DNA from 2 places in the Pseudazoarcus sp. NS34 genome. Region 2 is predicted to be linked to the other one. Evidence: predicted binding sites of a transcription regulator. Region 2 holds the regulator's gene; the other holds the start of a gene.
What was found. The regulator FliA, encoded in region 2, starts transcription of late flagellar genes. The targets are predictions, from matches to a motif close to CTAAAGTTNNNNNNNNNNNNGCCGNTA.
Positions count from the first base shown of each region.

Region 1: the regulator FliA is predicted to act here: its motif matches at 10,103-10,129, upstream of AC6H0N_RS01200 (flagellin N-terminal helical domain-containing protein).

Region 1 is NZ_BAAKIZ010000001.1:232,392-243,991, forward strand. Features, by position in the region: gene AC6H0N_RS01160 (argininosuccinate synthase) at 1-766, opposite strand, end outside; gene argF (ornithine carbamoyltransferase) at 895-1,818, opposite strand; gene AC6H0N_RS01170 (aspartate aminotransferase family protein) at 1,828-3,000, opposite strand; gene rpsT (30S ribosomal protein S20) at 3,192-3,458, opposite strand; gene murJ (murein biosynthesis integral membrane protein MurJ) at 3,689-5,227, shown strand; gene AC6H0N_RS01185 (GTPase/DUF3482 domain-containing protein) at 5,224-6,621, opposite strand; gene AC6H0N_RS01190 (DUF2868 domain-containing protein) at 6,618-7,994, opposite strand; gene AC6H0N_RS01195 (diguanylate cyclase) at 8,105-9,898, shown strand; gene AC6H0N_RS01200 (flagellin N-terminal helical domain-containing protein) at 10,214-11,600, shown strand, end outside.
Region 2 is NZ_BAAKIZ010000002.1:663,674-675,273, reverse strand. Features, by position in the region: gene rlmD (23S rRNA (uracil(1939)-C(5))-methyltransferase RlmD) at 1-725, shown strand, start outside; tRNA gene AC6H0N_RS09720 (tRNA-Ser) at 882-971, shown strand; gene AC6H0N_RS09715 (DUF2721 domain-containing protein) at 989-1,405, shown strand; gene AC6H0N_RS09710 (pseudouridine synthase) at 1,406-1,993, shown strand; gene AC6H0N_RS09705 (DUF192 domain-containing protein) at 2,028-2,471, shown strand; gene flhB (flagellar biosynthesis protein FlhB) at 2,620-3,759, shown strand; gene flhA (flagellar biosynthesis protein FlhA) at 3,793-5,895, shown strand; gene flhF (flagellar biosynthesis GTPase FlhF) at 6,019-7,479, shown strand; gene AC6H0N_RS09685 (MinD/ParA family ATP-binding protein) at 7,493-8,296, shown strand; gene AC6H0N_RS09680 (RNA polymerase sigma factor FliA) at 8,421-9,185, shown strand; gene AC6H0N_RS09675 (flagellar motor protein) at 9,197-9,937, shown strand; gene motD (flagellar motor protein MotD) at 9,945-10,766, shown strand; gene AC6H0N_RS09665 (MauE/DoxX family redox-associated membrane protein) at 10,901-11,600, shown strand, end outside.

The DNA.
Region 1 (11,600 bases), on a different contig from region 2:
CGCCCATTTCGTTGAGCTTGGCGAGCAGTTCGTGCGCCTTCATGCGCGTGCCGTTGATGGCCACCAGATCGCCGCGTTCGAATTCCAGATCAACGTATTCAGCCGCATCCGGCGCAGCTTCCGGCGACACCGTCCAGCGCCACATGGACTCCTCCGCCTCGGCGGCAGGGTCCTCAAGGTGACGGCCTTCGTAGGAAATGTGCAGCAGGTTGGCGTCCATCGAGTAGGGTGAACCGCCCTGTTTGTGCTTCATCTCGATCGGAATGCCGTGCTTCTCGGCGTAGGCCAGCAGCTTCTCGCGCGACAGCAGGTCCCACTCGCGCCACGGCGCAATGACCTTCACGTTGGGCATCAGCGCGTAGTAGCCGAGCTCGAAACGCACCTGGTCGTTGCCCTTGCCGGTCGCGCCGTGCGACACGGCATTGGCGCCGCTAGCCTTGGCAATCTCGATCTGGCGCTTGGCGATGAGCGGACGCGCGATCGAGGTACCGAGCAGGTACTCGCCTTCGTAGACGGTGTTGGCGCGGAACATCGGAAACACGAAGTCGCGCACGAATTCTTCGCGCAGATCGTCGATGAAGATGTTCTCGGGCTTGATGCCGAACTTCAGCGCCTTGGTGCGCGCCGGCTCAAGCTCTTCGCCCTGGCCGAGGTCGGCCGTGAAGGTCACGACTTCGCAGGCATAGGTATCCTGCAGCCATTTCAGGATCACCGAGGTATCCAGCCCGCCCGAGTAAGCGAGCACGACTTTGTTCACATCGCTCATCTGTGTTTCCAGTCAGTTTGGCGCGCAAGGCGCCGTGATTGAATTCGTCGTTCCCGCTCAACGCAGCCCACGTCGAGAACCCGCGCGATACTTCCGCCCGACGCGCTGCACTTGTAGCCGCGCGGCGGCTAGGTTTCTACCTTGCCGAGCAACAGGAACTCCATCAGCGCCTTCTGTGCGTGCAGGCGGTTCTCCGCCTCGTCCCACACCACCGAATGCGATCCGTCGATCACGTCGGCCGTCACTTCTTCGCCACGGTGCGCCGGCAAGCAGTGCATGAACAGCGCCTCCGGCCTGGCCACCGCCATCATGTCCGCATCCACGCACCAGTCCGCGAAGGCCTTCATGCGTTCTTCGTTCTCGGCCTCGAAACCCATCGACGTCCACACATCGGTGGTCACCAGATCGGCGCCCCGGCAAGCGTCCATCGGGTCGGCAAACTCCTCGAAATGGTCGGTGCCGTACAGGCCCGCACGTTCCGGCTCGACTTCGTAGCCCGGCGGGGTCGACACATGCACGTTGAAACCAAGCACTTCAGCCGCCTGCAGCCAGGTGTTGCACATGTTGTTCGAGTCGCCGATCCACGCCACCGTCTTGCCCTGAATGGGGCCGCGGTGCTCGATGAAGGTGAAGATGTCGGCCAGGATCTGGCACGGGTGATATTCGTTGGTCAGGCCGTTGATCACCGGCACGCGCGAATTCGCGGCAAAGCGCTCGATGATTTCCTGCTCAAAGGTACGGATCATCACCGCGTCACACATGCGCGAGACGACCTGCGCAGCGTCTTCAACCGGCTCACCTCGGCCGAGCTGCGAGTCGCGCGTATTCAGATAGATCGCCGAACCGCCAAGCTGATGCATGCCCGCTTCGAAGGACAGCCGCGTACGCGTGCTGGCCTTCTCGAAGATCATCACCAGCGTGCGATCGAACAGCGGGTGATACGGCTCGTAGCGTTTGAACTTGTCCTTGATCCAGCGTGTGCGTTCGAAGATGTGGTCGTACTCTTCGCGGCTGAAATCACGGAACTGAAGATAATGTCGGGGCGCAGTCATAGGCTGTAATCACTGCGCCAGAAAGTCGCGGAGCAAGGGGGTCAGCAACTCGACCAGCTTCGCCGCGTCCTGCTCGCTGAAGGTCAGCGGCGGCAACAGCCGCACCACGCGCTCGGAGGTGACGTTGATCAGCACGCCGGCGTCCAGCGCCTTGCCAACCAGCTCGCCGCACGGCCGATCAAGCTCGATACCGACCATCAGACCGCGGCCGCGGATGTCGACCAGCCCGGGAACGCCGTCGAGCGCCTTGGCAATGCCCGAACGGATGGCGTCACCCACCTTCACCGCGCTGGCCATCAAGCCGTCGTCTTCAATGGTCGCAACGGTCTCGAGCGCTGCGGCGCAGGCCAGCGGATTGCCGCCGAAGGTCGAGCCGTGGTTGCCCGGGCCGAACAGCCCCTTAGCCCGACCTGAAGTCAGGCAGGCGCCAATCGGCACACCCGACCCAAGGCCTTTGGCCAGCGTCATTACGTCGGGCTTGACGTCAGCATGCTGGAAGCCGAACCACTTGCCGGTACGGCCCATGCCGCACTGCACCTCGTCGCAGATCAGCAGCCAGCCACGCTCGTCGCAGATCTGGCGCAGGTCGCGCTGGAAGGTCTCATCGGCAATGTGAACGCCGCCCTCGCCCTGAATCATTTCCACCATCACGGCGACGACGTTCGAATTGTGCTCGGCGACCTTGCGGATGGCTTCGATGTCGCGATACGGCACACGCAGGAAACCCGAAACCAGCGGCTCGAAGCCGGCCTGCGCCTTGCGGTTGCCGGTGGCAGACAGCGTCGCCAGGGTGCGGCCGTGGAAGGCGCTCTCCATGACGATGATGGTCGGGTTGCTGATCTCGCGCTTGTGGCCGTGCATGCGCGCGAGCTTGATCGCAGCCTCGTTGGCCTCGCAGCCGGAATTGCAGAAAAACACCTCGTCCATGCCGGACAGCGCCGCCAGACGATCGGCGAGCTCTTCCTGCAACGGGATGCGATAGAGATTGGAGGTATGCAGCAGGCACGCCGCCTGCTGGGCGATCGCACGCACGAGACGCGGGTGATTGTGGCCCAGCGTTGACACCGCAATGCCGGACAGCGCATCGAGATAACGCTTGCCGGTCTCATCGAAGAGCCAGACACCTTCGCCATGGGTAAACGCCACCGGCAACCTGGCGTAGGTATTCATCAGGTGCGACATCGGTAATCCCCGGTCGGATCAATCCAGAAACGCACACGGCGGCAGGCGCCGCCGTGGGTCGGAAAGCGCAAGATACTAAGCGAAAGCGCCGCGAAAGTACAGGAAACGCGGGCGCTCAAGCCCCCACAAGTACCTGCGGCACAAACGAAAACGGCGGCCTTGGCCGCCGCATTCGCTTCATCCGGAACGGATCAGGCAGCCATCGCCTTGACGGCGGCCGACAGGCGGCTCTTGTGACGAGCGGCCTTGTTCTTGTGGATGATCTTCTTGTCAGCGATGCTGTCGATGGTGCTCATCGACGTGCTGAACACCGTCTGCGCGGCAGCCTTGTCACCACCTTCAACAGCCTTGCGAACGGCCTTGATGGCGGTACGCAGGCGCGAACGGAGGCTGATGTTGTGACCGCGGGCCTTGACGGCCTGGCGGGCGCGCTTGCGGGCTTGTGCCGAATTGGCCATGTTTGTTCTTCCGAGGTAATAGGTTCTACGAAACGCGGCAGTCTACCGGGTGATCTGCAAATGTGCAAGACGCGGTTTCGTCCGGGTAAGCGCCGCAGCCATTGAGGCAGGCCACATGGTAGCGCGGAAATGCACACGAGCTCTGTCGATCCAGCGCGCGGCAGCGGCTCGACGCAAACCTGCCCACTCTTCCCCGGTATCATGGCGGCTTTCACCCCAAAGCCCGCCGCATGAACCTTCTTCGCGCCCTCGCCACGGTCAGCAGCATGACGCTGATCTCGCGCGTACTCGGCTTCGTGCGCGACTTCGTCATCGCGCGCACCTTCGGCGCCGGCGTGGCGAGCGACGCCTTCTTTGTCGCCTTCCGCCTGCCCAATATCCTGCGCCGCATGTTCGCCGAGGGCGCCTTCTCGCAGGCCTTCGTCCCCATCCTCGCCGAGTACCGCAACCGCCGCGGCGAGGAAGAAGCGCACACGCTGGTCAACCGGGTGGCCACCCTGCTCGGGCTGGTCGTCACGGCCATTTCACTGCTTGGCATCGTCGCCGCGCCGATCATCGTCTACATCTCGGCACCAGGCTTTGCCGCCGACCCCGACAAGTTCGCGCTCACCGTCGAAATGACGCGCATCACCGCGCCCTACATCCTGTTCATGTCGCTGGTGGCGCTGGCCGGCGGCGTGCTCAATACCTGGAGCCGCTTCGCGATTCCGGCCTTCACGCCGGTGCTGCTGAACCTCTCCTTCATCGCCATGGCGCTGTTCGCCGCACCGTATTTCGATACGCCGGTGCTGGCGCTGGCGTGGGCGGTGTTCATCGGCGGCTTGCTACAGCTCGCGCTACAGCTGCGCCCACTGGCGAAGATCGGCATGCTGCCGCGCTTCGACTTCAAATGGTCCGATCCCGGCGTGCAGCGCGTGATGAAGCTGATGCTGCCGGCCATGCTCGCAGTTTCGGTGGCACAGATCTCGCTATTCATCAACACCATCTTCGCGTCATTCCTGCAGAGTGGCAGCGTGTCGTGGCTGTATTACGCCGACCGGCTGATGGAATTCCCGGCCGGATTACTCGGCGCCGCGCTCGGCACCATCCTGCTGCCGGGGCTTTCCAAGCTCAACGCCGACGGCAAGGCCGAAGAATTTTCGTCGATGCTCGACTGGGGCCTGCGCCTTACGCTGATGCTGACCCTGCCGGCCGCGCTCGCACTGGCCGTGCTGGCCGTGCCGCTGATTTCCACCCTGTTCCAACACGGCGCCTTCACGCCGCAAGACGTGCTGCACACGCGTACCGCTCTCGTGGCTTACAGCGTGGGCCTGACCGGCCTGATCGCGGTGAAGATCCTCGCGCCCGGCTTCTACGCCCGGCAGGACATCCGCACACCGGTGAAATTCGCGCTCATCACGCTGGCCGCCACACAGGTCATGAACCTGATCTTCATCGTGCCGCTGCAACACACCGGGCTGGCGCTGTCGATCGGGCTGGCTTCGCTGCTCAACGCCGGCCTGCTCTACCACCGGTTGCGTCGCAACGGCGTGTTCATGCCGCTGCCGGGCTGGACCAGCTTCATCGCGAAACTCGCGGTGGCGCTGGTCGTGCTCGGCGTCGTGCTGTGGTTCGGCATGGGCGAGCAATCGGCGTGGCTGGAATGGTCAGCCGTCGAACGGCTGTGGCGCCTGGGCGCGCTGGTGGCCGGCGGCATGACGGCCTATTTCGCCACGCTGTTGCTGCTGGGCTTTCGCCCAAGCGATTTCCGCAAGAGCGTGGCGCGCTAGTCGGCGCCCTTCCGCTCCTCGATTTCCACAACAAGCGCCTCGACGGCCCGATCGCGCTCGGCCTCATCGGCCTCGCCGAGCAGGGCCGACCAATCCGGATGGCCGCGCGCCCGCGACAGCGTGGGCAGCAATTCGCCCTCGCGCCAGCGCTCACCTTCGACGGTCTGACGCAACGGCGCCATCGCCGCATGGCCGCGCGCCTCCAGCGCCGCCACCAGCGAGAGCTCGCGCAGGGCCAGCAGGCGCAGGATGGAATCATCCACGGCAAGGTCTCGCTTGCCGGTGAATACGCCGAATACACGCTCCCCGAAATGCCGCACCGCCTGCACACCGCCGCCGGCCAGAGCACCGATCGCCGCTGCGGCGCCCAGCGTCATGCCGCCGAACATCAAATCAACGCCAACACCGGCCGCCGCACCCGCCGCCGCACCGGTGCCGAGCTTGACGCCCATGTCCAGCACGGTCTCCGGGTGGAACAGGTCGTGCTCCCAGCGCCCGTCTGCGAGCGGCAAGGCGTCGGCATCGACGTCGCCGGAGCGGAATCGGTAGAGCGACAGCAGCGCATCAATGCACGCCTGCTCGTGTCGACGCACGCGCTCGGACAGATCGGAAACGGCTCGCCGCTCGGCCGCCTCATCGCCGGCATCAATACGCAAGCGCGCCGCAGCAACATCAATCAACAGCCCGGCGACCAAACACAGCGCAGCCACATGCCGCTCCTGCGCCTCACGCTCGCGACACGCGATCAGCCGCTCCAGTGCCGGCTGCCACACATCGAGCACGGTGCCGAGCTTTTCATACAGCCGACGCTCACCATCGCGCTCGGGCGTCACGCTATCGAAGCGCACCACCGCATGCAGGCCAAGGCGTGACAAAGCCTCGCGCCAGGCCGCTTCGTCTGCATCCGGGCTGCGCACGAAATTCAGCACCGGCAACAGCGGCACGGCGCAGGCGCCAAGGATGGCGAGCTCGTCGCGATGCTTGGCCAGTACGGGATCGCGCGCATCGACCACATAAAAACCGGCGTCACTCGCCAGCAGCTGACGCAACACCTTGGCCTCTTGCTCGAAGCGCGTACGCGCCGCATCGCTGGCCAGAAAGCGCTCGACGCGCGCCGGGCCGTCGAGCCGGCCGCCGTCTTCGGCCGTGATGCCTTCGAGCAGCTCAAGCAAGGCGATCGGGTCTTCCATGCCCGGCGTGTCGTACAGCTCGACCAGCACTTCGCCGTCGGCCATCAGGCGCACGCCTTCTACATGGCGCGTCGTGCTCGGCCGGCTCGACACTTCGCCGAAGCCGGTGTCGCGCGACAGCGTTCGCATCAGCGACGTCTTGCCGGTATTGGTATGGCCCACCACCGCAAGACGGACCGGCCGCGTATTGTCGGCGTGCTTCATGCGCCCTCCCCGGCGAGCCAAGCGAGTGCCGCCGCTTCGTCCGTGATGATGGCATCGGCGCTCAAGCCAACGCCCTCCAGCGCCTCATGCCAACGTGCAGCGCGCTCGCCCGAAGCGCCCAGCAGCCATACCGCGCAGCGCCCGGCGTGATGCGATAGATCGGCAATCAGCGACAGGCTGCCGCGATCGGGCGACAGCCGCCCGTCGCACGCCACCAGCAGACGGCGCGCCGGGCTGGCCGCCAGCGTCTCGCGCAGCTGCGCGCGCTGCTCCCGCGTGTCGGCCACGCCGATGTCGCGCACGCCGCGCGGCAAGTCGGGCGGCCAGTGGCGGTCGCCGCGCAGCTCGATACCGATCAGTGTGGGCGGGCCGTCGAAGCCGTGCGGATTATCGATACGCGCAAGCGCGATCGACGCCGGCGCGGCGTCGGTCACGCCCATGCGCACACTGGCTGGAGCCAGATCAGCGGCGAGTTCGGCAAACCCCGGCAAGGACACATCCAGCCGCAGCCGCGCCCGCCCGGTCCGCACGCGCCACACGCAGACGGCCCACAGCACCACTCGCGGCAACCAGCCATACACCAGCACGCAACCCACCAACCACCAGGCCCAGGTACGGCGAGCTGCCTCGTCAGTCAGCGCCGACGTCCCGCTGGCCACCACGGTCGCCGCGTCGGGCAGCGGAAATCCAAGCAGCGAAGGGAGGTAACCAAGCGCGGTAACCAGGTCGACAAAGAACCCCGGTGACAACAAGGTGGTCTCCCACACGAAGACGTGCCCGCGCAGTAGAAAGGAGGCGGTCAGACCCGCCAGGGCGCCGGTCAGCGCCATGCTCCACATTGCGTGGGTTGCCGCCCCCAACCACCACGGCATGATCCCGGCGCGCCGGTGCAGCGACACGAAGGCGCGCGGCACCTCGGTGACACCCGCCGCCATCCGGGCAGATAGCCCGTTCCACAGCGCACCGAAGCCGAGTGGCGCGCCGCCCGCAAACACAAACCCCGCCAACCACACCAACAGGCTCAATACATGCAGCCCCAGCAATCCGCCCAGCGCCCACACCACGTTGATCGGGCGCAAACCGTCACCGGCCACGGCCAGCCCGGCGCCCACCCCGGCCACCAGCCCCACCAGGAGCATGACAAGGGCCGCCAAGCGAACCCGCCCTGACCAGCTTTCGAGTGCTTGCCTCAGGCCCAGCCGCTCACCCAGCCGGGCGGCGCGCGCGACGACACGCGGCTCGAACCCGCTCGCTTCGCTGCGCGCCACCACGAGCGCGGCGGCATCGTCGAGCCGTCCTTGCGTACGTTCGCGCAACCGCAAGGTTTCGGCCAACCAGCGGGCTTCAAACGAAGAGAGTGGATCGGTGAGCATATGACGCAATTCACATCCGGCAGAATCGAGCCCATAGCATAGCCGAGACCCCCGCCCGGACAGGATCAGCGCCAGCTATACTTGTGTCGTCAGTACGCACATGGAATGACATGAGCAAGCTCCCGCTACAACCTCTGGATATCGCGCGCGAAACGCTCAGACAACTGGCGCAGCGCCGGATCCCACCCACTCCGGACAACTTTCGCGAGCTCTATCACGAAATTGCCGGCACGCGCGCTGACGCCCCATTCCCCTCACCGGAACTGCGCCGCATCGCCGCCGCCCTGCCGCGCGACACGCAGGAGCGCGTGCGGCTGGCCAACCAGTTCGATGACGCGATCGACAGCACCGACTGGATCGCCATTGGCAACGCCTTGCACGCAAGCCTTGCCGCCCTGCCCGACGCGCCACCCGCCTGGAGCGCGCTGCTGCGCGAGTTGATGGGCCAGATCGACACGCCCCACCAACGCCTCACCCGCGCGCGCAAACTGGCATCGCTTGATCACGTACTGAGCGCCAATGCCAACAACCCGGATCTGCTCTTCTCGCGTCTGCGCGGCCTGATCCAGGGGTGGCAGCGCGAACCGCAGGCCGATTCGCGCAACGGACTCACTGAAACCGAAGCCGAAACCGAAGACGCACCCGCCGAAGTCGTCGAACGCCGCTCTGCCCGCCCCAGCGAAGTTGCCGCCCCGTCCGACGACGATCTGCCGTTCGCCCAATGGCTGGTGGTGCTGCTGCAACGCGGCGTCGTCCCGCTGCTGGCCGACAACGCCGCCCTAATTTCCGAAGCCGAACAACTCGCCACCGCAATTGCCGCCGTCGCGCGCCACGACAAACCGGACGACAACATCGCCGCCCGCCTGCGCACCTTCGGCTCTCAGCTTGAATGGGCCGGCGAGGATCAGCGCGCCATTCGCGGCGCCCTGCTCAACCTGCTGCGCCTGATCGTCGACAACATCGGCGAACTCGTCATCGACGACCAATGGCTGCACGGGCAGGTCGAAGCCCTCGCCCGCATGTTCGACCTGCCGCTCGACATTCGTGCGCTGGACGACCTCGAACGCCGCTTGCGCGACGTCATCGACAAGCAGAAGCACCTCAAGCGCCAGCTCACCGACGCGCAGGAACGCCTCAAGAGCATGCTCGTCGGCTTTGTCGACCGCCTGGCCGGGCTCAACGAGTCCACCGGGGCCTACCAGCAGATTCTCACCGAATGCGCCGAGCGCATTCGTGACGCCGACGACGTCAGCCAGCTCGGCGACGTAGTCGAACGCCTGCTCAGCGAGACACAGGTCGTCAAGGAAACTGCCGAACGCTCCAGCGCCGAGATCGGCGCACTGCGCGAACAGGTCGATGCCGCCAACTCGCTCATCACCCGCCTGCAGCGCGAACTCGACGAAACCAGCGAACTCGTGCGCTTCGACCCGCTTACCGGCGTGCTCAACCGCAAGGGGTTGGACGAAGCGCTCGAACGCGAGATCGCGCGCATGCGCCGCCAGAGCTCGATCATGTGCGTCGGCCTGCTCGACCTGGACAACTTCAAGCAGCTCAACGACACCTTCGGCCACCGCACCGGCGATGAAGCCCTGCGCCACCTCGCCGACGTCGCCCGCGGCTCCCTGCGCCAGGAAGACATCATCGGCCGCCTCGGTGGCGAGGAATTCCTCGTGCTACTGCCCGACGCCGACGAAGAGCAAGCCACGCTGATCATGACGCGCCTGCAACGCGCGCTGACGACCCACATTTTCCTGGCCGACAACAGCCGCGTACTGATTACCTTCAGCGCCGGCATCGCCCGCGTACTCCCCGACAGCAGCGCCCACGACGCCATCGACCGCGCCGACAAGGCCATGTACGCCGCCAAGCGCGCCGGCAAGAACCGCGTTCTCGTCGCGGTCTGAGCGCCACGCCCGTCCCCGCACCGCCGCAATGGTGGACGTGCCAAGCACTTTGCGGCCAGCGCCCCAGGCGCTGAATTCCTAAAGACTTCCCGCCCGCTGCCGTTAATACATCCGTGGCCAGACCGGAAACACCGGGCTGACCGCCGGCGGCGGCAATCCGTCGGGGTGTGCGGGCAAAGCAAACAAATTTCCTGCCTGAAAACCCTCAAGTTTTTCCGCCGCCGGCCGTTAATTGAATCATCGGCAGGCAGATCGAGCCTCAGCGGATCAAGCGGCCGGGATAACCAAACCCCTCTTTCTCGAAGGAGAAGAAGAATGTCTCAGGTAATCAACACCAACGTCGCTTCGCTCAACGCCCAACGCAACCTGCAGTCGTCGCAGAGCTCGCTCGCGACCTCGCTGCAGCGCCTGTCCTCGGGTCTGCGCATCAACAGCGCGAAAGACGACGCCGCCGGCCTCGCGATCTCGGAGCGTTTCACCACCCAGATCCGCGGTATCAACCAAGCCATCCGCAACGCCAACGACGGTATCTCCCTGGCTCAGGTCGGTGAGAGCGCGCTGGCCGAAGTCACCACCAACCTTCAGCGTATCCGCGAACTCGCAGTTCAGTCGGCCAACGCCACCAACAGCGATTCCGACCGCCTCGCACTCGACCTCGAAGTGCAGCAGCGCCTGCAGGAAATCGATCGCGTCGCCTCGCAGACCGCCTTCAACGGCCGCAAACTGCTCGACGGCAGCTTCGGTAGCGCCACCTTCCAGATCGGCGCAGAAGCCGGCCAGTCGCTGAGCCTGAACCTCGGCGCCAACGCCAGCACCCGCCTGTCTGCAATCGGCCGCATCGCCCAAACCGAAACGGCCGGCGCAATCGGCGCATCGTCGACTGGCGGTAGCAACACGATTGCACCGAGCACCCTGACGTTCGGAACCGCTGGCTCGGCCGATGGCAGCCTGACGGTCGGCGCCTCGAACCGCCTGTTCGGTGACACCGGCGTCAGCGCCACGCTTACCCTGGTTCCGGCGAATGCCGACTTTGCCACGGGCACCAACGCCGACCAAGACGGCACCAACATCCAGACCGCCACGACATTCGATTACTCTGGCGGTGGCCTCTCACAGTTTGACGTGACCATCGGCACCGACACGGTTGGCGTGACTCTGAACGCCGACTACACCGATGCCACCGGCCTCGCCGCAGCTATTGAAGCCCAAGTTCAGCTGGGCGGCGGTGATCTTGCCACCACCACGGTCTCGGTCGACGGCGACGGCAACATCCGCTTCCAGAACGTCGGCAACGATGCTGCAGTTGTCATCTCCGACACTGACGCCAACTCGATTGCGGCTGGCTTTGCAGACAGCGCAGGCCAGGCCGGCGGCGCAGTTGGCGCCCAGTTCTCTATCGACGGCATCGCAATTTCGCTGACCAGCGATCTGGACACTGACGCGGCCGCCTTCGCCAGCGGCATCCAGACTGCGCTGAACACCGCAGCCGCCGGCACCTACACCGTCGCGCTGAGCGGCAGCGACATTGTCATCAGCAACAACAATGCCGGCTCGGGCCCCGTCACGATCACCGGCGCCAATGACATCGCCGCCGCTGCAGGCATCACCAACTCCGTTGGCAGCACCGCCACCAACGCGGCGACCGCTGGCAGCTTCGAAATCGAGAACGGCGCCACCGACATCACGGTCGCCCTCGACGAGA
Region 2 (11,600 bases):
CGGTGCTGGTGTTTCGCCACCTGGAGGCGCTCACGGCCGCAGACATCAAGCGCCTCGTTGCCTTCTCCGAGGCCAGTGCCGTGCAGGTCTGGCTGCAGCCCAAGGGGCCGGACAGCATCCGCAGACTGCACCCGAAGGAAGCGCCGGGCTTGTCCTACAGCCTGCCGGAGTTCGACGTGAAGCTGCATTTTCGTCCGACCGACTTCACGCAGGTGAATGTGCTGACCAACCAGTTGCTGATGCGGCGCGCCCTGCAGCTGCTCGATCCGCAGCCGGGCGAGCGCATTGCCGACCTGTTCTGCGGTCTGGGCAATTTCAGCCTGCCGATTGCTCGCAGCGGCGCACGCGTAGTCGGTATCGAGGGCAGCGATGCGCTGGTTGCGCGTGCCGCCGAAAACGCCCGTGCCAACGGACTTCAGGCCAACAGTGAATTTCACGCTGCCAACCTGTTCGAGGTCACGCCTGACAGCTTCGCCGCGCTGGGCCATTTCGACCGCATGCTGATCGATCCGCCGCGCGATGGCGCCATCGCCATCGTCAAGGCGCTGGGCGAGGGTGCGCCGCGCCGCATCGTCTACGTCTCATGCAACCCCGCCACCCTGGCGCGCGACGCCGCGGTGCTGGTGCGCGAGAAAGGCTACGTGCTGCGCGGGGCCGGTATTGCCAACCTGTTTCCGCAGACCTCGCACGTCGAATCCATCGCGTTGTTCGAGCGTAAGGTCTGACGCAGAGCGGGGCGGGACGGTATACTCCGCCGCGGGTCGATGATCCGCATGGGCTTGGACGGAGGTGTGGCAGAGTGATTGAATGCACCGGTCTTGGCGCGCCAGCGCTGGCGAAGCCAAAACCGGCACGGGCCGCAGGCCCGCATGGGTTCTTACGGAGGTGTGGCAGAGTGGTTGAATGCACCGGTCTTGAAAACCGGCAGGGGTTTGCGCCCCTCGTGAGTTCGAATCTCACCGCCTCCGCCAATTGACCCGGATACGCCATGGATATCTCCACACCAGCCCTGCTATTTCCTGCGATTTCCTTGCTGTTGCTGGCCTATACCAATCGTTTTCTGACACTCGCGCAGGTGATCCGGCAGTTGCATGCCTCGCAGGATCCGCATGCATCGATCGTGCAGCGGCAGATTCCGGGGCTCAAGCATCGCATCGTGCTGATCAAGTACATGCAGGGCTTCGCGGTGTTGAGCTTTCTGTTGTGCTCGCTGTCGATGTTCGGGCTGTATGTGAATGAGGCCTTTGCCGGCAAGCTGCTGTTCGGCGCGAGTCTGCTGGCGCTCACCGTTTCGCTGCTGATGTCGCTGGCCGAAGTGCTGATCTCGACCAACGCGCTGGCCATTGTGGTGGAAGACATCGAAGCGCCGGTGCCCCCCGAAGAAGCCGATCCGGCCAGGCGCTGAATGACCCGCGTTCTGCTCTTCAACAAGCCCCATGGCGTGATCTGTCAGTTCTCGCCGGAAGGCGACAAGCCCACGCTGAAGGATTTCATCGCCGTGCCGGGTGTGTACGCGGCCGGGCGGCTCGATACCGATTCCGAAGGCTTGCTGGTGCTGACCGATGACGGCGCGCTGCAGCACCGCATCACCGACCCGCGCAGCAAGCAGCCGAAAACCTATCTGGTGCAGGTCGAAGGCGAGCCCGACGAGGCTGCGCTGGCGGCCTTGCGTGCCGGCGGGCTTGATCTGGGTGACTTCCGCACCTTGCCCTGCGAGGCACGTCGTGTGGCGGAGCCTGACTGGCTGTGGCCACGTGATCCGCCCGTGCGCTTTCGCCAGAACATCCCGACGAGCTGGATCGAGATCGTGCTGCGCGAGGGCAAGAACCGGCAGCTGCGGCGCATGACGGCCAAAGTTGGTTTCCCCACGCTGCGCCTGCTGCGCACGGCTATCGGGGCGTGGTCGCTGGGCGGTCTGGCGCCGGGGCAGTGGCGCGAGGAGGCTGTCGCAGCGCAACCGCCGGCGAGCCCGCGCGTGCGGCGCTCGCGTTAGAATCTGCGCTGTTTCTTCCCCGACCGGACTCACCATGAATTTCCGCCGTTGCCTGCTACTGCTGTCTTTCCTGCTCTTCGTTCCGACGGCCTTTGCGCAGCAGATGCCGGTGGTGCAGCTCAGCGCCGGCATGTACCGCATCACCGCCGAGTTGGCCAACACCCCGAAGTTCCGGGAGACCGGGCTGATGCACCGCGAATCCATGGGTGAGAACCGCGGCATGGTGTTCGTGTTCGAGTTCGACGCGACGCACTGCATGTGGATGCGCAACACGCTCATTCCGCTGTCGGTGGCCTTCCTCGACGCCGATGGCAAGGTGCTCAACATCGAAGACATGGCGCCGCAGACCGAGACCAATCACTGCGCAGCCCAACCCGCGCGCTACGCGCTGGAAATGAACAAGGGCTGGTTCGCGCAACGCGGCATCGGCGCCGGTGACGTCATCGGTGGCGTCAGCAAATTGCGCCCGACGCGCTGACCGGCGCGCAGTCCGCTCCGGCCGAAGGGCCGAATTGAGGCAGAAACCCTGCCTTTATCCACCGGCAAATCTTGCCGCCTCCTCCTGATAATTGCCGCACGTGGCCGTCCGTCCGCATCTTTGCGGCGCGGACTGAGGTGGAGCGGCAATGGCCGAAGAAAGCGATCTCGAGAAAACAGAACAACCAACCCCACGGCGAATAGAGCAAGCCCGTGAGGAAGGCCAGGTCCCGCAATCGCGGGAACTGTCGACGTTCTTCGTGCTGATCGCCGGCGTGGCCAGCCTGTGGCTGATGGGTGGCTGGGTGAGCCGGCGCATCACCGACACGCTGCGCCATGGCTTCAGTTTCGAGCGCGAGGCGGTGTTCGATACCGCGCTGATGCTCGATACCTTCCACACCATTTTCAGTGACGTGCTGCTGACCATGCTGCCGTTCTTCGGCGTACTGGTGGTGGCGGCATTGGCTGCGCCGATTTCGCTCGGTGGCTTCGTGTTCTCGACCAAAGTGCTGGCACTCAAACCCGAGCGCATGAACCCGCTCAAGGGCCTGGGCCGCATGTTCTCGGTGCATGGGCTGGTCGAACTCGTGAAGTCGATACTCAAGGCGGTGGTGATTGGCGCTTTGGCCGTATTCGCGGTGTGGCGCGAGTGGGACCACGTGTTTTCACTGATGATGCAGCCGCTCGAATACGCGCTGCCGGAGTTCTTCCAGACGCTGTTGTTTGCGTCGCTGATCATCGTGCTGGGGCTGGCTATCATCGCCATGATCGACGTGCCGTTCCAGCTCTACCAGTACCACCGCAAGCTGCGCATGACGCGCGAGGAAGTGAAGCGCGAGAACAAGGAGCAGGAGGGCGATCCGCACGTCAAGGCGCGTATCCGCATGCTGCAGCGCGAGATGGCGCGCCGCCGCATGATGACCGAGGTGCCCAAGGCCGACGTGGTGGTGACCAACCCGACGCACTTTTCGGTTGCACTGAAGTACGACAGCAACAAGATGGGTGCGCCGGTGGTGGTTGCCAAGGGGCGCGGCGACGTGGCGCTGAAGATTCGCGAGATTGCCGCCGAACACGACGTGCCGCTGCTCGAAGCGCCTCCGCTGGCACGTGCCCTGCACGCGCATTGCGAGCTGGGCGAAGCGGTGCCGGCACAGCTCTATACCGCCGTGGCCGAAGTCATGGCCTATGTCTATCAACTCAACGCCTGGCTGTCGCGTGGCGGGCGCAAGCCCGCGGCGCCAAACAAGCTGGCCGTGCCGGAAGGCATGGATCCGGGCGCGATCGAATGAGCACGCAATGCATTGCCGAAACGAGGTTTCTGAATGAATGAAACACTGAACCTGCGCGCGCTGATGCGGCCGGAGAACATGCGCCTGCTCGGGGCGCCGATCTTCATCATCATGATCTTGTCGATGATGGTGTTGCCGCTGCCAGCCTTCGCGCTGGACCTGTTCTTCACCTTCAACATCGCCATCGCGGTGATGGTGCTGCTGGTGGCGATGTACACCCGCAAGCCGCTGGAATTTTCGGTGTTTCCGACGGTGCTGCTGGTCACCACGCTGCTGCGCCTGGCGCTCAACGTGGCGTCCACCCGGATCGTGCTGCTCGAAGGTCACACCGGGCCGGACGCCGCGGGCAAGGTCATCGAGGCCTTCGGCTACTTCCTGGTCGGCGGCAACACCGCCATCGGTCTGGTGGTGTTCGGCATCCTCGTGTTGATCAACTTCATCGTCATCACCAAGGGTGCCGGCCGTATCGCCGAAGTCAGCGCGCGCTTCACGCTCGACGCCATGCCCGGCAAGCAGATGGCCATCGACGCCGACCTCAACGCCGGCCTGATCGACGAGAACGAAGCCAAGCGGCGCCGCAAGGAAGTGTCGCAGGAGTCCGACTTCTTCGGCGCCATGGACGGTGCCTCGAAGTTCGTGCGCGGCGATGCCATCGCCGGCATCCTGATCCTGCTGATCAACATCGTCGGCGGCCTGATCGTCGGCACCGTGCAGCACGACATGGCCATGGGCCAGGCGGTCGAGACCTACACGCTGCTGACCATCGGCGACGGCCTGGTCGCGCAGATTCCGGCGCTGGTGATTTCGGTGGCGGCCGGCCTGGTCGTTTCGCGTGTCGGCGACGAGTCCAACGTCGGTGACATGGTCATCCTGCAGGTGTTCTCCAACCCGCAGGTGCTGGTCCTCACCGGCGCCATCATCGGCGTGCTGGGCCTGATCCCGGGCATGCCCAACCTGGTGTTCATCCTGATCGCCGGTGGCCTGTTCGCGCTGGCCTGGCATCGACGCAAGCTCAACGAACGTGCCAGCGAGGCCGAGGCCGAGGCTGAAAAGGCGCCCGCCGCGGCCGCCGCCTCCACGCCCGAAAACCTCGAAGCGAGCTGGGCCGACGTGCAACCGGTCGACGTGCTGGGCCTCGAGGTGGGCTATCGCCTGATCCCGCTGGTCGACAAGGCGCAGGACGGCGAGCTGCTCAAGCGCATCCGCGGCTTGCGCAAGAAGTTCGCGCAGGACGTGGGCTTCCTGCCGGCCTCCGTGCACATCCGCGACAACCTCGAACTCAAGCCCAACGCCTACCGCATTGCGTTGAAGGGCGTCGAAATCGGTGCCGGCGAAGCCTGGCCAGGCCAGTATCTGGCGATCAATCCGGGCCGTGTGTCCGGCCCGTTGCAGGGGCGCGAGACGCGCGATCCGGCCTTCGATCTGCCGGCCTTCTGGATCGACCCCGCGCAGCGCGAACAGGCGCATGCGCTGGGCTACACCGTGGTGGACGCCGGCACCGTGGTGGCCACCCACCTCAACCATCTGATTCTCAATCATGCCGCCGAACTGCTCGGCCGGCAGGAGACGCAGCAACTCATCGACCACATCGCCAAGGATGCACCCAAGCTGGTCGAAGACCTGGTGCCTGGGCAGCTGGCGCTGTCGGTGGTGCAGCGCGTGCTGCAGGCCTTGCTGGAAGAGGGCGTCAATATCCGCGACATGCGCAGCATCATCGAGGTGCTGGCCGAGAACGCGCCGCGCACGCAAGAGCCGGTCGAACTGGTGGCCCGCATTCGCGAAACCCTGGGCCGCGCCATCGTGCAGAGCCTGTTCCCGGGCAACGACGAGGTGCAGGTCATCGCGCTCGAACCGACGCTCGAACGCATCCTGTCGCAGGCCATGGGCGCTGCCGGCGGCGATGGGGGTGCAATCGAGCCGGGCCTGGCCGACAACATGCTGCGTCAGACCGCCGAAGCCGCTCAACGCATGGAAGACGCCGGCCTGCCGCCGGTGCTGCTGGTGCCGCCGCAACTGCGTTTGCTGCTGTCGCGCTTCCTGCGCCGCGCCGTGCCGTCGCTCAAGGTCGTGGCCAATACCGAAGTGCCTGAATCGCGCACCGTGCGCGTCACCGCCATGGTCGGCGGGGCGGCCTGAGTCGCGAATTGAAGAACGGAATAAGCGGGAACATCCCCGTTTATTCCGCCCTCGCCACGACGGGAGGCGCGGGAATAATGGGCTCATGCTGCGCTACAGGCGCGGAAAGTCTGGAGAACCGGTATGAACGTCAAGCGCTACTTTGCCGCCACCGCCCGTGAGGCCCTGCGTGCCCTCAAGGCCGAACTCGGCGCCGACGCCATCGTGCTGTCGAACCGCGCCGTTGAAGGCGGCGTCGAGATCCTGGCCCTGCCGGCTGATGCCGTCGGTGCCGTATCGACCCCGCCGCGCCGCGCGCCTGCGCCCGTTACGCCGGTATCCGAGCACGAAGACGAGGATTGCCGGGTGAGCCTCGGCAGTACCCGGCCGCAGCAGGCTGAAAAGCCCGCGCAGCACATCCGCGCCTTCGAGCCGCCGCGCATGGAAACGCCCGACTACATCATCCGCAAGCGCGGCTACGAAGACGTCGCGCCAGCGCCGCGTCCTGCGCCGGCCCGTCCGGCCCCGGTGGCCGAGCGCCCCGCGGCGCCGATCGAGCGCGTCGAGCCGGAGATCAGGCAAGAGCTGGCACCGGTTGCCGAAACCGTCTCGCGTCATCTGGGCGAAAAGGCCGCGGCGCCTGCCGCCGACCCGCGCATCACCGAATTGCAGGACGCCAACGCGCGCCTGATGTCTGAGCTGGGCGGCATTCGCGGCATGATCGAACGCCAGCTCGCGGCCTTTGCCTGGGGCGATACGCGCCGCAATGCGCCGGGCGCCGCCGAGGTGCTGGGCGAATTGCTCGACGCCGGCTTCCCCACGCGCCTTGCACGCAAGCTCGTTGAATCTGTCGATGAGGCGCACAGCGCCGACGAAGCCCGCAACGTCGTGCGCAACACGCTCGGCCGCGACCTGCGCGCCATGTCGTCGGACGCCGACCTGATCGACCGTGGCGGTGTGTACGCGCTGGTCGGCCCGACCGGCGTCGGCAAGACCACCACCACCGCCAAGATCGCCGCGCGCTGTGTGATGCGCCACGGCGCCGACAAGATCGCGCTGATCACCACCGATGGGTACCGCATCGGCGCGCAGGAACAACTGCGCATCTACGGCCGCATCCTCGGCGTGCCGGTGTTTCCGGTGCGCGACGCCTCCGACTTGCGCCAGACCATTGCCGAACTGCGCGGCAAACACATGATCCTGATCGACACCGTCGGCATGAGCCAGCGCGACGAGATGGTCATGAAGCAGGCCGCCATGCTGTCCGGCGCCGGTAACGTGCATCGCCTGTTGCTGCTCAACGCCACGGCCAGCGGCGAGACCCTGGACGACGTCATCGACGCCTGGAAGGGCCCCGATCTGGCCGGCTGCGTGCTGACCAAGGTGGACGAGGCCGTGTCGCTGGCGCCTGCCGTCGGCGCCGCGATCTCGAACGGACTGGAAGTGTTCTACGTCACCAACGGCCAGCGTGTGCCCGAAGACCTGCACCTGCCGAACCGCGCCTATCTGCTGCACCGCAGCCTCAACGCCCGCGTGCGTGACCCGGCCTGGAAGCTCGACGCTGACGAAGCCGCCCTGAAGTTTGCCGCTGGTGCCGGTGCTTGAGCGGAGACCCGACATGATCGACAGCCACGAAGATCAGGCAGCCGGTCTGCGCCGGCTGTTCCGCCGCGCGCCGCCGACGGTGGTGGCGCTGTACACCACCGGCCGCGAACGCACGACGACCGCCGTACGCACGGCCTTCCGCCTTGCCGCGCGCGCCGAGCGCGTGCTGATTCTGGATGAGGCGCGCGGCGAACATTCACTGGCACCCGCGCTGGGTGTCGCCGATGGCAGCGACCTGCTCGGCGTGCTGGGCGGTCAGCTCGATGCCGCTTCGCTGGTTCAGCCCGTGCCGGGCCTGGTCGGCCGCGTGCCGGTCAGTGCCGCCGCGCTGGCGCTGCCGCTGCTCGACGAGGAGCGGCGCATGTGCTTGATCGACGCGTTGCGTGCCCTGCACCGTTACGCCGGTGTTGTGCTGGTGCATGCGGACAGCGAAGAGGCGGCAGACCCGTCGCCCTTCGTGTTCGCCGCGCCGCGCCGGCTGCTGGTAGCCGAGGCCAGTCGCAGCGGTGCAATCGAAGCCTATGCCGTCATCAAGGCGCTGGCTGCGGCCGGCGCTGGGTCCCTGCACGTGGCGGTTTCCGCCGCCCGCACGCGGAACGAGGCGCACGCCTTCTTCGCCAGCCTCGACACGCTGGTGCGCAACCACGTCGGCGTGCCGTTGGCCTGGCTCGGTGAAATCGAGCGTGACGATCTGGCCGGCGGGTTGACGGCCGACGTGGTCGAGTCTTCGCCGCGCGAACCCGAAGCGGCCTTCCTGCGTCGTCTGGCAGCGCTCGGTGGTGCGCGTCGCGCGGGCCCGCGCAGCGCGGCGTTGTGAGGATTAGACCTTCATGCTGACCACTGCCCGAAAAGTCGCTGCACCCATCGGTCAATCCCGCGCTCCCGGCGTGCATAATGTCGGCAAAGGGCGCGTTGCGCCCCGTAATACCCGGGCACTGTGGATGTACGATTCAGAAGGCAATCCTGACAAGGCGCAACTCGTCGAACTGTACGCACCGCTGGTCAAGCGCATCGCCTATCACCTGATGGCGAAGCTGCCAGCCAGTGTGCAGGTCGACGACGTCATGCAGAACGGCATGATCGGTCTGCTCGATGCCGTCTCGCGCTACGAAGACGGCCTCGGCGCGCAGTTCGAAACCTACGCCGCTCAGCGCATTCGTGGCGCCATGCTCGATGGCCTGCGCGAGGACGACTGGATGCCGCGCAGCCTGCGCCGCGACATGCGTCGCGTGGAATCCGCCGTGCAGACGCTGGAGCAACGCCTCGGCCGTCCGCCATCCGAGACCGAACTGGCCGATGAAGTCGGCGTGCCGCTGCCCGAATACCAGCAGATCCTGCAGGAAGCGCGTGGCCACCAACTGGTGTATTTCGAGGATTTTGGCGGCGGCGACGATGAAGACTTCCTCGAACGCCACATCGTTGATCAGGACGCCAATCCGCTCGGCATGCTCGAAGATGCCGATTTGCGCCGCAGTCTGGTCAAGGCCATCGAGAATCTGCCCGAACGCGAACAGATGGTGATGAGCCTGTACTACGAAGAAGAACTCAACCTGCGCGAAATCGGTGAAGTGCTGGGCGTCACCGAGTCGCGCGTGTGCCAGTTGCACAGCCAGGCCGTGGCCCGTGTGCGCGCGCACATCTTCTCTGACGGCGCGCCCCTGGCGCCGGCCAAGCGCCGCGGTCGTCCGCCGCGCGCCAAGAGCTGAGCAGGCAGGCGATGGATCGCATCAGCCTGTTCGGCCTCGTTCTCGGCATTGCCGCGATTGTTGTCGGGCAGGTGCTGGAGGGCGGCCATATTGCTTCCCTGTTCCAGCCCACGGCCTTGCTCATCGTCATCGGTGGCACGCTTGGCGCGGTGATGCTGCAGAGCCCGCTGAAGGTGTTTGTCGAGGGCGCGCGCATGACCCGCTGGGTGTTCGTGCCGCCGCCCGAACGCGGTGAAGAACTGATCGGACTGGTCACACAATGGGGCACCATCGCCCGGCGTGACGGCCTGCTGGCGCTGGAATCGCGCATCGAGCAGCAGGACGATCCGTTCCTGCGCCGTGGCCTGCAGTTCCTGGTCGATGGTGTCGATCCGCAGCGTTTGCGCGAGCTGATGAATGTCGAAATCGACGCCTCCGAAGCCCAGATGAAACTCGGTGCCCGCGTGTGGGAGGCGGCCGGCGGCTACTCCCCGACCATCGGCATTCTCGGTGCAGTGCTGGGCCTGATCCACGTCATGGAAAACCTCTCCGAGCCTTCGCGGCTCGGCGCCGGCATTGCCGTGGCCTTTGTCGCCACCATCTATGGCGTGGGCTTTGCCAACCTCGTTTTCCTGCCCTTTGCCAAGAAGCTGATGGCGCACATCGGGCGCATCTCGGCCGAGCGCGAGATGATCGTCGATGCGCTGGTCGGTATCGGCAATGGCGAAAACCCGCGCATCATCGAAGCCCGCATGCGCGGCTATCTGGTGTGAGGGCGCCATGCCCCGCCAGCGCCAGCGCCGCCAGCACGACGAGCACCCCGAGAACCACGACCGCTGGCTGGTCTCCTACGCCGACTTCATCACGCTGCTGTTTGCCTTCTTTGTCGTGATGTACTCGCTGTCCTCGGTCAACGAGGGCAAGTACCGCATTCTGTCGAACTCCCTTCTCACGGCCTTTCGCAGCGTCTCCGTCAACCAGCCCAGCGAGCAGGTGGTGGTCGCGCCCTTCGTGGTGCCTGCGCGGCCACAGCCGCCGACGAGCCGCAGCGATCGCGAACCGGCCAGCGGGCAGGGCGACCACGTCGAGCACATCCGTCGCATGGGCGAGAGCATCCGCCGCGCGCTCGAACCGCTCACACGCACCGGGCAGGTGAACATTTCCGAAGGCGCCCACGGCATCACCGTCGAAGTGAATGCCAGCCTGCTGTTCCCGGCCGGTGAAACCAGTTTGCAGTCCGGTGCGCAGGCGCCGCTGCGTGCAATCGCTGAGGTCTTTGTCGGGGGCGATTACCCGGTCACCATCGAAGGCCACACCGATGATTCGCCGATCAACTCCGCGCGCTTTCCGTCCAACTGGGAACTGTCTTCGGTACGTGCCTCGTCAGTAGTGCGTTTGTTCGCCGACGCGGGCATCGATCCCTCGCGCTTGTCCGCCATCGGTTACGCCGACCAGCGGCCGATCTCGGAAAACCTCACCGAAGAGGGCCGCGCCCGCAATCGCCGCGTCACCATCCGGCTCGACGCCATGTACAACGACCCGCCCCCGCAATCGCCGGGCACCATCCGGGCCGACGACCCGATGCGCGCGCTGCTGCCCTGAGAGTTTCGGCGCGCCTTTCCGGCTCACGCCGGAGTCTCTTGCCACCGATGAGCACCACGTCCCGCAGGGGAACCTCCGTCGCGCGACGCTGACCACACACCTGTGGAGTCGCCCAACGAAAGGAGGACCCAGGCATGCCCGAATCCGCCAGGCTGTATCGCATGGACACGCCCGAGCACCGTTGCCCCTTCGGCCTAAAGTCGCTGCATCTGCTGCGGCGTCGGGGATACGAGGTTGAGGATCACCGCTTCCGCTCGCGCGAAGAAGTCGATGCCTTCAAGCGCGAGCACGACGTCGAAACGACACCGCAGACCTTCATCGGTAGCGAGCGCATCGGCGGTTACGACGAGCTGCGCGAGCATTTCGGCCTGCCCGAGGAAGGCCAGTCCGGCACAACCTACACTCCGGTCGTCGCCATCTTCGCGAGCGCATTCGCGATGGCTCTCGCCGCGGCGTGGGGCATCGAGGGCAGCGTGTTGTCGGCGCGTGTCATCGAGTGGTTCGTGGCCATTGCGATGTGCGTGCTGGCAATCCAGAAACTGCAGGATCTCGCGTCGTTTTCGAACCAGTTCATCGTCTACGACCTGGTCGCGATGCGTGACGTGCGCTACGCGTACGTCTATCCGTTCGTCGAGCTGTGGGCCGGCATTGGCATGCTGGGCGCGCTGAATGCGTGGCTGGTGTCACCGTTCGTGCTGTTCATCGGCACGGTCGGCGCGGTGTCGGTGTTCAAGGCGGTATATGTCGAAAGGCGCGAACTGAAATGCGCCTGTGTCGGTGGCGATAGCAGCGTGCCGCTCGGCTTCATTTCGCTGACCGAAAACCTGTTCATGA